2 linked regions of the Luteolibacter yonseiensis genome follow. The protein of the gene in region 1 binds, or shares a complex with, the protein of each later gene. Links are inferred from orthologs where the notes say so. Each region holds a gene or a part of one and is shown in the gene's direction. Other genes may lie near its edges.

The links. Proteins that work in one complex are often made in the same cells at the same time.
Region 2: the proteins of rpsG (region 1) and tig are in contact, whole or in part, in a crystal structure (PDB 3GTY), measured with the Thermotoga maritima proteins. The link is inferred for Luteolibacter yonseiensis from one-to-one orthologs. Residues at the interface, in WP_004081843.1 of Thermotoga maritima: Lys34, Lys52, Lys55, Glu59, Arg62, Gln63, Glu66, Asn67, Lys69, Val71, Arg95, Ala109, Lys110, Lys111, Gly112, Arg113, Pro114, Glu117, Glu121, Ile124, Ala125, Tyr127, Asn128, Asn129, Thr130, Gly131, Lys135, Asp139, Arg142, Met143; in WP_004081061.1 of Thermotoga maritima: Glu122, Val124, Val129, Leu130, Tyr133, Glu188, Gly259, Ile262, Tyr263, Glu266, Ser270, Glu273, Gln274, Glu277, Arg308, Gln311, Ile312, Ser315, Tyr316, Glu325, Arg329, Arg336, Leu363, Phe366, Trp367, Arg373, Leu377, Arg381, Leu384, Glu387.

Annotation. Positions count from the first base shown.
Region 1 is NZ_JAENIK010000011.1:387,645-395,553, forward strand. What follows is about bases 4,749-7,548. They hold rpsG (30S ribosomal protein S7), read left to right. Parts: upstream 4,749-5,811; coding sequence 5,812-6,285; downstream 6,286-7,548. Other genes in these bases: JIN84_RS11330 (SGNH/GDSL hydrolase family protein), read right to left, coding at 4,749-4,854; rpsL (30S ribosomal protein S12), read left to right, coding at 5,360-5,770; fusA (elongation factor G), read left to right, coding at 6,318-7,548. In the rest of the region: JIN84_RS11320 (purple acid phosphatase family protein), read right to left, coding at 1-2,566; JIN84_RS11325 (LamG-like jellyroll fold domain-containing protein), read right to left, coding at 2,596-3,435; more of JIN84_RS11330, read right to left, coding at 3,835-4,748; more of fusA, read left to right, coding at 7,549-7,909.
Region 2 is NZ_JAENIK010000002.1:71,307-76,685, reverse strand. What follows is about bases 1-2,825. They hold tig (trigger factor), read left to right. Parts: upstream 1-661; coding sequence 662-1,990; downstream 1,991-2,825. Other genes in these bases: clpX (ATP-dependent Clp protease ATP-binding subunit ClpX), read left to right, coding at 2,729-2,825; JIN84_RS01330 (ATP-dependent Clp protease proteolytic subunit), read left to right, coding at 2,007-2,666; ilvD (dihydroxy-acid dehydratase), read right to left, coding at 1-424. Outside these bases: more of clpX, read left to right, coding at 2,826-4,012; JIN84_RS01320 (hypothetical protein), read right to left, coding at 4,115-4,300; JIN84_RS01315 (HupE/UreJ family protein), read right to left, coding at 4,448-5,044; JIN84_RS01310 (TonB-dependent receptor), read right to left, coding at 5,177-5,379. UniProt on the Bacillus subtilis protein: Involved in protein export. Acts as a chaperone by maintaining the newly synthesized protein in an open conformation. Functions as a peptidyl-prolyl cis-trans isomerase.

The DNA of each region.
Region 1 (7,909 bases):
CGCTGAAGTTGAAACGGTTCGAAACCTCGGTGTAGGAGTCGTTGGTGAACATCGAGACGAAGTAGTCGCCCGGCGGGAGGTCCGGCAGGGCAAAGGTCACCGAGCCGGAGGTGGCCCCTGCGAAGTAGAGGTAGGACAGGAGCGGCGCGAGGCCGGGTGTGCCGCCCGCGGCGTGCAGCCCGATCCAATCCTTGGGAATGCCGGGACCACCTGAGAAGCGGACCGTGAAATTCTGCCCGGCGGTCACCACCGCCGTATCCATGGATACCTCGGCGATGAGGGTGCCGATGGAGAAACCGGCGCGGGGAGACAGCTCGTAGGCCTGTCCGTTCACCAGGAAGGTCGCGTAATAGAAGCCCTTCGCCAGTCCCGCGACCGTACGTTTTCCATGGCGGGATCTCGCGGGGACGGTGATGGCGGGGGTGGCGGTGCCGGGAACCTCGCCGACCAGATAGACAGCGATCAGATCATCCTCACCGCCGGGAGCGGCGTTCCATGAAACCGTCACGTCCTCGGCTTCGTCGTAGGTCGCCTTCGTCGTGGTGATCTGGACAGGTGTCCCGACATAAAAAGGAACACGAGGAGCGATCTCGGCCGTCCCGTTGTTACCGAAGAATCCGGCGAACCACATTCCGGGAGTGAAATCGTATCGGAAATTCCGGCTCCCGGCACCGCCGGTCGCATACTGGCGGGATGCGGGGACGGCGGATGCGGGGGATTCTCCGTGGCGGAACATGCCGATCCAGTCCGCCGCGAAGGTGGACGGACGTTCATAGCTGACCAGGATATCCTCACCCGGTGCGTAGATCGATTTTGCCAGGCTCAGGGAAGTCCCTGCCGCCGAACTGCCGGTCACGTCGAAAACATAAGCGGCGGACCATCCGGACCAGACCGCGTTCGAGTCACGGTGGCGCACGCGCGCGTAGTAGTGGCTGTCCGGCAGGGCGTTCGCGGCGATGGTGAAATCGAGCACGTTGACTTCCGCATGGATGTTGACCGGCTCGTAGTTGGGAGCGCCCGTGTCACCGTAGAGGTTCTCCACGTCACGGATGCGGTCGATGATGAGGCTGGAGAAGCCCGCGTCCGCCGAGACCTGGAACTGTGTGCTGTTGAGAACCTCCGACGGCGCATCCGAAGCGAACGCGGAGCTATGGAGAATGAACGGCAGCGCCACCAGATTCTGCTGGCCCGGCGCGCTTGATCCGGTGTTCGTCATCAACGGGGCATGGGGCGCGGCGATGCCGAAACGGCGGTGGAATGAATCGATGAGGCGGCTGTTGTAGGCCTGGGTCGTCCAACGGGTGCTTTCGGGAAGCCGGACGTTCGCCTCGGCGTAGCACTCCACTCGCATGTCGCGGTTGTCCAGATCGAAATCGATCAGCTGCCACGCCCAGTTCGCCACGGTTTTCTGCACATCGTCATAGTCGATCTCGCTCGACTGGCCCCAATATTGGTCCCACGCCGTCGCGCCGGAAATGACGTGGTAGATCGGCCAATCGCGTGTCTGTCCCCGGGCGTAAAGGTGGTGGTGGGCACCGATGTTCAGGACGTGTTTTTCGGTTTGCGCGAGGATCGGCATCACCTCCGTGCGGAACCAGTTGGAAATGTCTCCGACATATTGTTCCGCCTGGTAGGGACGGTGGCACAGGCTGATGATGAACTCCACGGAATCGTCGGTCTTCGCGGCGTTGATGATGTCCTGGGCCCATTGCTTCTGCACGTTGCCGATCCCTTCCGCAGGGTTCGGCATCGACTCGCTGTTGAAGTGCATGAACAGCACGTTGGCCAGCTGGTAGGCATAATAGGCGTCCCCCCCGGGGCTTGTGATGCCTTGGTAGGAGAGCTGCTCATAATAGAAAAGGCTCTTGTAAAGCGCCAGGTTGCTGTCGCCACCATAGGTTTCGTGGTTTCCCACGGTGGTCATCGAGGCGAGATTGGGAGTGACGCTCTTGCCGTATTCGAAGTGGAGGTTCCGGTAGTGGTTGAGCGTTCCCACATCCACCTGGTCGCCGACATTGAGGATGAAATCGACGGCCTCTTCCAAGGGGACGCCGTATTTTTCCTCGATCTTGATTCTCGCGCGGCCGATCAATTTCTCCCAACGGCGCTCCGTGGAGATGATCTGGTTGTCGCCGATCACGAGCACCCTGAAGCGGCCTGTTTTGGTGCCGAGGGCGGGCGGGGTCTTGAACCGGTGGACATCCGAGGTCTCCAGTTCGGTCCGGACACGGTAGTAATAGAATGTGGACGGTTGCAGCCCCGTGATCTGCGCGGAGTGGTAACGATAGTTGGTCCCCAGGTTCTGCATGCCTCCGGTCACCTGATTCACCAGTTGGTCCACGGACGTCCCCCAATCGATGATGGACTGGGCCCCGGCGTCCGTCCACCAGCTGACCCAGATGGAGTCGGGCCGGGGTGTCTGCAGGTAGGGCTTGAGGGTGGAGCCGGTCTCTGCCGCGGATGCGGTGGAAATCGCCCGCTCCACCAGCAATCCTCCGAGGATGCTCCGGGTGGCCATGCCGGCGGTCGTGGCGGATGTCAGACGGAGGAAATCAGAACGTTTCATGAAGCTGTCGGGAAATGGGTTGGATGGGATCAGGCGCGGCGGCGGCGGGCGACGAGACCGGCACATGAAACGGCGGCAAGGATCATGCTGCCGGGCTCGGGGACGAAAATGCCTCCGGCATTGGCACCGCCGAGGGCGGCTACCGCCGAATCGCTGAGGGTGGAATCCATGAACCCGACGCTGTTCACATAGAGGGAATGGGTGTAGACGCCGCTGGTGTCTCCTTCGTTGAACAAGAGGAGATCGGCTCCGCTGTTCGCATTGCTGTAGAGGGCGAATCTCCCGTCCCTCATGCTTGATCCCGTGCGGGTGAAGGCCAGTGTGCCGTTTACGAAATATTTCACGGTGCCGCCATCCAGATCGGCAACAAACGCGATGCGGTTCCACTGGTTCTGGAGGATCAGCGGGGACGTCGAGTAGCCGAGGGCGGCGATTCCGAGGCGTCCGGAGGCGTCGATGTAGAAATCAGCATCGTTTCCGTTCGACGTATCCGTGTTGAAGAGGGCCTGCCAGCCAGCCGCACCCGGACTGTAGATATCCATGATGATCGAGTAATCGTTGATATAGCTCCCGCCGCCGTTCGGGCCGCTGGATGGCAGCGTCAGGAGCAGGCCGTTGCCGGCGCCCGTGAGAGCGGGAACCGCGAGATATCGGGAGGTTTGGAAATTGATGTGTGGAACAGCTGCTCCATCGGTGGTTCCATAGGTGATCTGCCCTGCTGTCGTGGCATCGGCGGCGGCCATGATTCCTCCACCCAGCGATGAACCCAGATCTCCTTGATCGAATGTCCACTCATAAGTGGTTGCTCCCATCAGGGACAGCGGTGTTGCCAAAAAGCCGAAAAACATCAAAAAGCGGTTCAATTTCATAATGGGATGGAAAGTTTCCCGCCTCGGTCGCCATCCGCCCGGACAGGCTGATCCGGCTGCCTGGGAAGTCAGGTCGGGCGGGCACGACGTCAGACTCCATCCGGATGGAAAACCCGGCCAACCCTGCTGGGAAACATTTTCGTCATATTCAATTTTGACGGCGCTGGTCTTCTGATCGGCAATCGCGGCGGATCTCCCGAAGCCACGGTTTTGATGTCCCGATCAGAACCCACCATCGGCTCCGACAGGGGAATGCGGCTGTCAATGCCCCTCCACGAATGGCCCATGCTCCTGTCCTCCCGTGAGGAAGAGGGGAGTGCCAACGGGCTACCGGCAGAGAATGCCCGCCCGTCGATGAATTTGGGGGGCATCGGGATCCGCCATCGCTTCACTTGCGGGTCATTTCAAAATCTTGTCCAGAGACGGCAGCGCGGCTTCGTAAATCGCCTGGTGTCCATCGGCGGTTGGGTGTTGCCCGTCCGCGGTCTTGAACCGCACGGTGCCCAGATCGATCAGGTGGGCGTGCGGGTCCTTGCTGGTATTTAAATAGGCCTCGACGGCCGCTGTGACTTCGGAGCGGGCCCGGCCCGAAACGGGAACCATGACGATGATGCGGGTATCCGGGAGGCAGCGCTCGCGCAATCGGGTCAAAGCGGCGGTGACGTGCTCGGATTTCGGAGCACCGTTTTCTCCCAGATTGATGAGGACGACTTTCGGGCACGGGGCGAGCTTTCCGTCCGTAAGGCGGGAGGTGGTGCTGGTGATTTGATCGATGAGGTCGGCTGCCTGCGGATTGTTTCCTCCTCCGCCGGACCATGCGTAACCTCCAAAGGCAAGACGGGATTCCCGGAAGCCGTAGTGTTTGGCCAGGAGATAACCGTAGCTGGCGCGGGCGTCATCCGAGGCGGCCCATTGGTCGTCCGGAGGGCGGCCCTGTTTGGAATCATAGGCTGCGGCGTCGCCGGAAAGAATGGAGTCGCCGAGGTTCAGCCAGACCGGTGCGGCGGACGGGACCGTGAGGCGGCATTTCGGGTCCACTGTGAAACCCGTCAAACTGACTGCGTTTGCGGGGACGTCGCCATGGAAGCGGTCCTCAAAAGGGGACATGCCTCTGATGTGAAAGTCGATGACCGGGTTCGGAACCGACTCGGAAAGCGTGATGCTGGTTTCGCCGGCGGCGATCTGGTGGGTCCGGGCGGTCCCGTTGTTCACCGTCCAAGCAAGAATGGGGAAGCGGGTGGGGGACGGATAGGAGTGGGAACCGGCATCAATGTGGAGAATAACCTGCTTCGTATCGAGAAAAGCGATTTTGAAGGACGCTCCACATACCGGCGAATGTACGGCGCCCGCGCTCTTGATCCAATTGAGCGGCGACAATCCGGCGAGAACCTGCGGATCGTCGGCACGGATGGTCTTCATGGGCGACGGGGCGGCGGACAATTCGCCCGTGAGTATGGATATTATAAACAGCGCGCGAAAGAAGCGGGTGCTCATTGGCATGGGAGTGGGTTCCGGGGCGCATACGGTTCAGATGCCGGCCCTCGGTCCGGATTATAGGGCGATCCTTGGATCGGCCGCCAGTTTCGATGGTTCTGATGCCGGAATTGGCACTAATATTGGATTGGTGCCCGGTTTCAACGTCCCGATTTGAGGTGCAAATCGCCCGTTGTGGTTTGATTTTTCAATAAATCGACGCTTTCTGACGAAAATTAAAAGAAATTTTCAAAATAGGACTTGTCAGGTCGGGTTTGGCTCATAGAGTCGCCCCCCCCACAGCGAGGGCTGCTGACGATTTATCGAGGTAGCTCAAATTACAGGGAAAATTTATCGGGTGCAGCTCCGGAAAAAAGCTCTTGCGAGGAAATCTCGTCGGTGTGCCGGTCTGTCCCAAAATCTCGGGAAAATCAGAACCACGCAGGAAATCATGCCGACAATCAACCAGCTCGTTCGCAAGGGACGCCTCACTCCGGCCGAAAAGTCGAAGTCACCCGCTCTTGTCAACTGCCCTCAGCGCCGCGGAGTATGCCTTCAAGTCATGACTCGGACGCCCAAGAAGCCGAACTCGGCTCTCCGTAAAGTGGCCAAGGTCCGCCTTACCAACGGATTCGAAGTCATCGCCTACATCGGCGGTGAAGGTCACAACCTCCAGGAGCACTCGATCGTCCTCGTTCGCGGCGGCCGGGTGAAAGACCTTCCGGGTGTGCGCTACCACATTGTTCGTGGTTCGCTCGATACCCTTGGTGTCGACAAGCGCCGTCAATCCCGTTCGAAGTACGGTGCCAAGCGTCCGAAGCCCGGCCAGGCCGCGGCTCCTGCCAAAGGCAAGAAGAAGTAATCCGCTTCGCATTTTAACCAACAAACTACCATCCCAACGCCATGCCACGCCGCAAGCGCATCTTTACCAAACCAGATCGTCGCGATCCCCGCTACGACAGCGCCCTCGTTGGTCACCTCATCAGTAAGGTGATGGAATCCGGAAAACGTTCGCTCGCCCAGCGCATCGTTTACGCCGCAATCGACCGTGCGAACGAAGGTGTCGACACCATCGACCCGCTCGAAGTGATCACCCGCGCCGTCGAGAACACCAAACCACGCGTGGAAGTGAAATCCCGCCGCGTCGGTGGTGCCACCTACCAGGTCCCGCTTGAAGTGGCTCCGGATCGTTCCGAGTCCCTCTCCATGCGCTGGCTCGTCAACTACGCCCGCAACCGCAAGGGCACCCCGATGCACGTCGCTCTCGCAAACGAGATCAAGGACGCCGCGAACAACCAAGGAAGCGCCGTCCGCAAACGCGACGACGTGCACAAGATGGCGCAGGCAAACCGCGCTTTCGCCCACTTCCGCTTCTAATTCACCGACAGCGCTCCAGAAACTTCCGTTCCGTGAATCCGAATAGTCCAAACCGTCAATATGTGCTCGAGCGCACCCGGAATATCGGGATCGCCGCGCACATTGATGCCGGCAAGACGACGCTCACGGAACGCATCCTGTTTTATACCGGGATGATCCACAAGATCGGCGAGGTCCACGATGGTGGTGCCACGACGGACTGGATGGAGCAGGAGCGCGAACGCGGGATCACCATCACTTCCGCCGCTGTCACCACCGAGTGGTGGCAACACGCGGAAGAGGGTGTGACCAAGCTTTTCCCTGGTCAGAAACAACGCATCAACATCATCGACACTCCGGGACACGTCGACTTCACCGCTGAAGTCGAACGGTCCCTCCGGGTTCTCGATGGTGCCATTGTCGTTTTTGACGCGGTCGCCGGTGTGCAGCCGCAAACCGAAACCGTCTGGCGCCAGGCGACGAAGTACAACGTCCCGCGTCTGGTCTTCGTCAACAAGATGGACCGCACCGGTGCCGATTTCGACAACGTTGTCAGCGAGGTTAAAGAAAAACTTGGTGCCAATGCCGTCAGAATCCTGATCCCGATCGGTGCCGAGGACCAGCTCATCGGCCAGATCGACGTGGTGAACCAGAAAGCCGTCTACTTCTCGGACGACGACAAGTTCGGCTCCACCTATACCGTCAGGGACCTTGAAGGCGATCTTGTCGATCTCTGTAAACAGGCCCACGATGAACTCATCAACGCCGTCGCCGACGTGGACGACCAGGTTGGCGAAAAATTCCTCAATGAGGAAGTCATCACTCTCGAAGAACTGAAGCAAGGCCTCCGCCGCGCCACCATCGCCAACTTGTTGGTTCCGGTTGCCGGCGGTTCCGCTTTTAAGAACAAAGGCGTCCAGTATCTGCTCGATGCCGTTGTCGATTACCTCCCGAGCCCGCTCGATATTCCCGCCGCCATCGGCATGAATCCCGACAATGAGGAGGAAAAGATCGAGGTCATCACCTCCGACAACGAAAAATTCGTCTCCCTCGCATTCAAGCTCTGGGCGGACAAATTCGTCGGCAAGCTCGTTTTCTTCCGCGTTTATTCCGGAATGATCAAGAAGGGCGACACGGTTTATAACCCGCGCACCCGCCGATCCGAGCGTGTCGGTCGTCTGATCCAGATCCAGGCCAACGAACACAAGGACATCGACGTCTGTTATTCCGGTGACATCGCCGCCATGGTCGGCATCAAGAACGTCACCACCGGCGACACCCTCGCCGCCGAGCGCCACGACGTGGTCCTCGAACCCCCTACTTTCCCGGAACCGGTCATCTCGATGGCCGTCGAGCCGAAAACCATCGCAGATCAGGAAAAACTCGCCCTCGCACTCGGACGTCTCTCCGAGGAAGACCCGACCTTCATGGTCAAAACCGACGAGGAAACCGGACAAACGATCATCTCCGGAATGGGCGAGCTTCACCTGGAAATCATCATCGACCGCCTCCGCCGCGAGTTCAAGGTCGAGGCGAACACCGGTGCCCCGCAGATCGCCTACCGCGAAACCATCACCCAGGCCGCGGGCGGCGAGGGCAAACTGGTCAAGCAATCCGGTGGCCGCGGTCAATACGGCCATGTCAT
Region 2 (5,379 bases), on another replicon or contig:
GACGGTTCATCCGGGCCATGGCCATGAGACAGCCGGGCATGTTCTTGTCACAGCCGCCGATGGCGACAAAGCCGTCCATCCCCTCGCAGCCCACCACCGTCTCGATGGAGTCCGCGATCACCTCACGGGAAACGAGCGAGTATTTCATCCCTTCCGTGCCCATGGAAATGCCGTCGGAAATGGTGATGGTGTTGAAAATCACGCCCTTGCCGCCCGCGGCGTCGGCCCCTTTCGAGGACTCGATGGCGAGCTTGTCGATGTGGACGTTGCACGGGGTGACCTGGCTCCAGGTGGAGGCGATGCCGATCTGCGGCTTGGAGAAATCTTCTTTTTTGAAACCGACGGCGTAGAGCATCGCGCGGCTGGGGGCGCGGTCGGGGCCATCAAGCATCAGACTGGAAAAGGGGCGTGTTGTGTCGTTCATCGCGGGCGGAGCATCCTGCGGATAATCCCCTCACGTCAAGTGCGGGAGATTGTTGAAAGTCACGCGGGTTCCGGGCGGGTGGTTTCCTGAAAAACACCTCTTCCGTCGGCCGGCAGGCCCCGCACCACCGGTTTTCGCCCATGACCGGGCCACCGCGCTTTTCGAACACCTCATTTGACATTCGGCGGAAAATTCCTCTAGTTTGCCCGCCCGACGCCAAAGTCGGTACTATCTATTATGAACATTGTTGTCGAGAAGCAGCCAAAGTGCGTCGCCACCCTTCGCGTTGAAATCCCAGCGGATAAAGTCAACGGCCAGCGCGATCAGATCGTCAGAGGCTACACCAGCAAGGCCCGCGTCCCCGGATTCCGCCCAGGCAAGGCTCCGCGTGCTGTCGTGGAAAAACGTTTCCAAAAAGAGATTTCCGAAGAGCTCAACGGCGTGCTCATCAACGAGGCCTACGACGAGGCCCTCAAGCAGGAGTCGCTCAACGTGCTCGACTTCGGCGTGCCGGAAGACGTGACCACCCACGAAAACGGCTCCGTCACCTTTGTTTCCAAGCTGACTCTCGCTCCGGAAGTCACTCTTCCTGAATACAAGGGCGTCACCGTCACGGTGCCACCCGCCGCCGTTCCAACGGAAGAAATCGAGGCGCAACTCACCGCCCTCCAGGAGCGTTTCGCCGATTTCAACGACATCGAGGGCCGCGCGGCCGAACTGAAGGACTTCGCCGTCATCGACTACACCTCGACTGTCGAAGGCAAGCCAACCGAGGAATTCCTCGGCAAGTCCGCCGGCTACCTCTCCGGCCGCGAGGGCTTCTGGGTCCGCCTTGATGAAAAGGCGTTCCTCCCCGGCTTCGCCGCGCAGCTCGTGGGCGTGAACGTGGGCGACTCCCGCGAGATCACCATCACCCTGCCTGAGGATTTCCCCGTCGCGGACCTCCAGAACAAGGAGATCACCTTCCAGGTCACCGTCAAGGAACTGAAAACGGCCGTGCTTCCCGAGCTCAACGACGAGTTCGCCGCCAAGCTCGCTCCGGACCAGACGCTCGAAGGCATCAAGACCATCATCACCGAGAACATGGAAGGCGAGCGCCGCCGCAAGATCGATGACATGAAGGTCAACCAGATCGTCGCGCACTTCAATTCCCAGGTGAATTTCGAGCTTCCGGACGAACTGATCGCCCAGGAAACCCAGAGCCAGGCCGACGCCATCGTCCGCCAGGGTGTGAAGGCCGGCATGACCGAAGGCGAGATCGAGTCCCAGCAGAGCGAGATTTTCTCCAGCGCCGCCGACCAGGCCGTTTCGAACCTCCGCACGAATTTCATTTTGCAGGAAATCGCCCGCATCGAAAAGATCTCCGTGACGGATCAAGAGTTGGTGCAACACCTCGTCCAGATCGCGAATTCCCGTAAAGTGGCTCCCAAGAAGTTCATCAAGGACATGCAGCGCGCCGGACGCATCCAGAACATCCGCAGTTCCATGGCCATCGGCAAGACCATTGACTTCCTCGTCGAGCACGCGAACGTGGTGGAGTCAACCGAAACAACACTCGATGCTTAACTTCCCCACATCATCAATGAGCAACTCCGGCACGCCGAAAAACTACTACGTCCCCGTGGTCGTGGAGTCGGACGGTCGTGGCGAGCGCTCCTTCGACATCTACTCGCGCCTCCTGAAGGACCGCATCATCTTCATCGGTGTCCCCATCGATGATTTTGTCGCGAACTCCGTCATCGCGCAGCTTCTCTTCCTGCAGATGCAGGACCCGAAGAAGGACATCCACATCTACATCAACTCCCCCGGCGGCTCCGTCACCGCGGGCCTCGCGATGTATGACACCATGCAGTTCCTCACCTGCGACGTGAACACCTACTGCATCGGCATCGCCGCCTCCATGGGCTCCGTGCTCCTGACGGCCGGGACGAAGGGCAAGCGCTTCTGCCTGCCGAACTCCCACGTCATGATCCACCAGGTCTCGGGCGGCGCCTCCGGCACCGCGTCCGACGTCGAGCGCACCATCGGGTTCATGTTCAACCTGAAAAAGCGCCTGAACGGCATCCTCGCCCACCACACGGGCAAGACCGTCGAGCAGGTCGAATTCGACTCGGATCGTGACAATTACATGACCGCCGAGCAATCCGTCGCCTACGGCCTCGTGGACAAGGTCCTCGAAAGCCGCAAGCAGCTTCCGGACGCCGTCGCCGCGGCGATCGAAGACAAAACTCCCGAAGCCTGACGCTTCACCAGCAGCCGGGCACCCCCCGGCTGCTCCATTTTCCCCTATTTTCCCGTAACCTCATGGCACGCGCCTCAAATCTCACCATGTGCTCCTTCTGCGGAAAGAGTCACTCTGAAGTCAAAAAGCTCATCGCCGGGCCGGGAGTCTACATCTGCAACGAGTGCATCGACGTCTGCGCGAATATCCTCGAAAAGGAACTCGGCACCACCGCCACCGCGAAGGGCAAGACGCCCGCTGACAAGCCGGGATTCAAGATCCCCTCGCCCGCCAGCATCCTCGCGAAGCTCAACGAACACGTGGTCGGCCAGGAGAACGCCAAGAAAGTCCTCTCCGTCGCCGTTTACAACCACTACCAGCGCCTGCGCCAGGACCAGGCGAAGGTCGGCGATGAGTTCAAGGACGTGGAGATTGAAAAATCCAACATCATGCTTCTCGGGCCCACCGGCTCGGGCAAGACCCTGCTCGCCCGCACGCTCGCCCGCGTGCTCGACGTGCCGTTCTGCATCGTGGACGCCACCACCCTCACCGAAGCCGGTTATGTCGGCGAGGATGTGGAGAACATCATCCTCCGCCTGCTCCAGGCTTCCGAGTTCGACGTCGCCCGCGCCGAACGCGGCATCATCTACGTGGACGAGATCGACAAGATCGGCCGCAAGACCGAAAACGTCTCCATCACCCGGGACGTCTCGGGCGAGGGCGTGCAGCAGGCTCTGCTGAAAATCCTCGAGGGCACCATCTGCAACGTCCCGCCGCAAGGCGGCCGCAAGCACCCGCAGCAGGAATACATCCAGGTCAATACCGAGAAGATCCTCTTCATCGTCGGCGGCGCGTTCGTCGGACTGGAGGACATGGTGAAACGCCGCCTCGGCAGCAACACCCTGGGCTTCCACGTGGACGCAGCGAAGGAAAACCTCGATGATCCTGCCGTGAACGTTCTGGAAAAAGTCCAGCCCGAGGATCTCCTCCATTTCGGCCTCATTCCGGAATTCATCGGCCGAATCCCGGTCATTTCCGCGCTGAGAAAACTCACCGAGGAGGAACTCATGTCCATCCTCACCGAGCCGAAAAACGCGCTGGTGAAACAGTATGGCAAGCAACTGGCCATGAACGACGTGAAGCTCCGCGTCACCCGCGACGCGCTCCGCGCCCTCGCCGAGGAAGCCGTCCGCCGTGGAACCGGTGCCCGCGCCCTGCGCTCGATCTTCGAGAAAATGATGCTCGAGGTGATGTTCGACATCCCGTCCCGCGAGGATATCGAGTCCGTCACGATCAACCGCCAGGTGGTCACCGGCGAGCGTCCGCCCGCCATCCGCCGCAAGCGTGCGGACCAGGACGCCGCCTGAAATGGCGCTCCGATCCGTCACCGGTCACCTGTTGGGCCGCTAACAATCAGCCGATTGAATCGAAACTTAACTTGATTCAACAAACGCAACTGATAGTTGTTTTCAAGTCATCTGGGACAAGATCCCTGATGCAGAGAAACCAACAACCGAAAACAACATCATGACAACCGTTAAATTCATCATCGCAGCCGCAGCAGCTTCCTTCCTCGCCGCTTCCTGCTGCCCGAATCCGCCAGCACCAACTCCGGCGCCAGCTCCGGTGTCCTCGAAGTAATCTCCCCTCTTCATGGAACCCGGTCCGCCATCGCGGCGGATCGGGTTTTTTTGCGCCTTTTTCCTATCCGGGCATTTTGCGAAACCACGTGATTTCCGCGTCGGCTCATTATGGCCGCAAGATCGTTTCCCTCCAGGATTCCCGCGTATTCCGCCCTCCGGTCAGCCGATCGAACGCTCCACCGCCCAGTATAGCCCGGCGCTCGCGATCATGAGCGAAGCGGGCCTCGCAATGACGGTGCGATACCAGTCCCGCTTCCACCACAATGCCACCGCCGCGGACGCGATGCCCACCACCGCGAGCTGGCCGAACTCGATGCCCATGTTGAAGCTGAACAACGCCGGGAGGAAGTCGCCGGAATCCACCAGGGTTTCTTCAAACGAATGGGCGAATCCCATGCCATGGATCAATCCCGATCCGAAGACCACCCACGGCCTCCAGCGGCTGAGTTTGTCCGAAAACAGATTCTCCCCCGCGACAAACGCGATGCTCAGGGCGATGGCGACCTCCACCAGAACCGTCGGAGCGTGCACGATGCCGTAAAGCGAAAGCCCCAGCGTCAACGAATGCGCCAGGGTGAAAAGCGTCATCTGCAACAGCAACGCCCCCGCGTTTTTCGTGAGAAAAAACAGCCCGAGGATGAACAGGATGTGATCCAGCCCCCCCGGCAGGATGTGGGTGAACCCGATGACGAAATACTCCGGAACCACCGCTGTGGCGGTGGTCAGGATCAGCAGGGCTAGCGCGGGGCGGATCATGGAGCGGGAAAGGGATAGAGCGGACAGGGTCCGCTGTGAAGCGTCAAACGGAGCGCCGGCATCAGCCCGGCGGGTGGCGATCCCCCGTCGGCTGAAAACCAGTGCTCCGTTGATTTCACGTCATGTTTCGACCTAGAAGCGGCGTGTCAGCGAAACCCGGAACGTCCTCGGCTCGGCGGGATGGAGGTGGATGTCATCCACACCCGCCGCAGGTTCTCCCGGCAGACGCGAGGTGTAGAAATACTCGATGTCATTGTCATCCCGGCCCAGCAGGTTCAGGCAATCCACCGCCACCTCCCAATCGTTTTTCCGGTAACCGGCGCGGGCGTTCACCT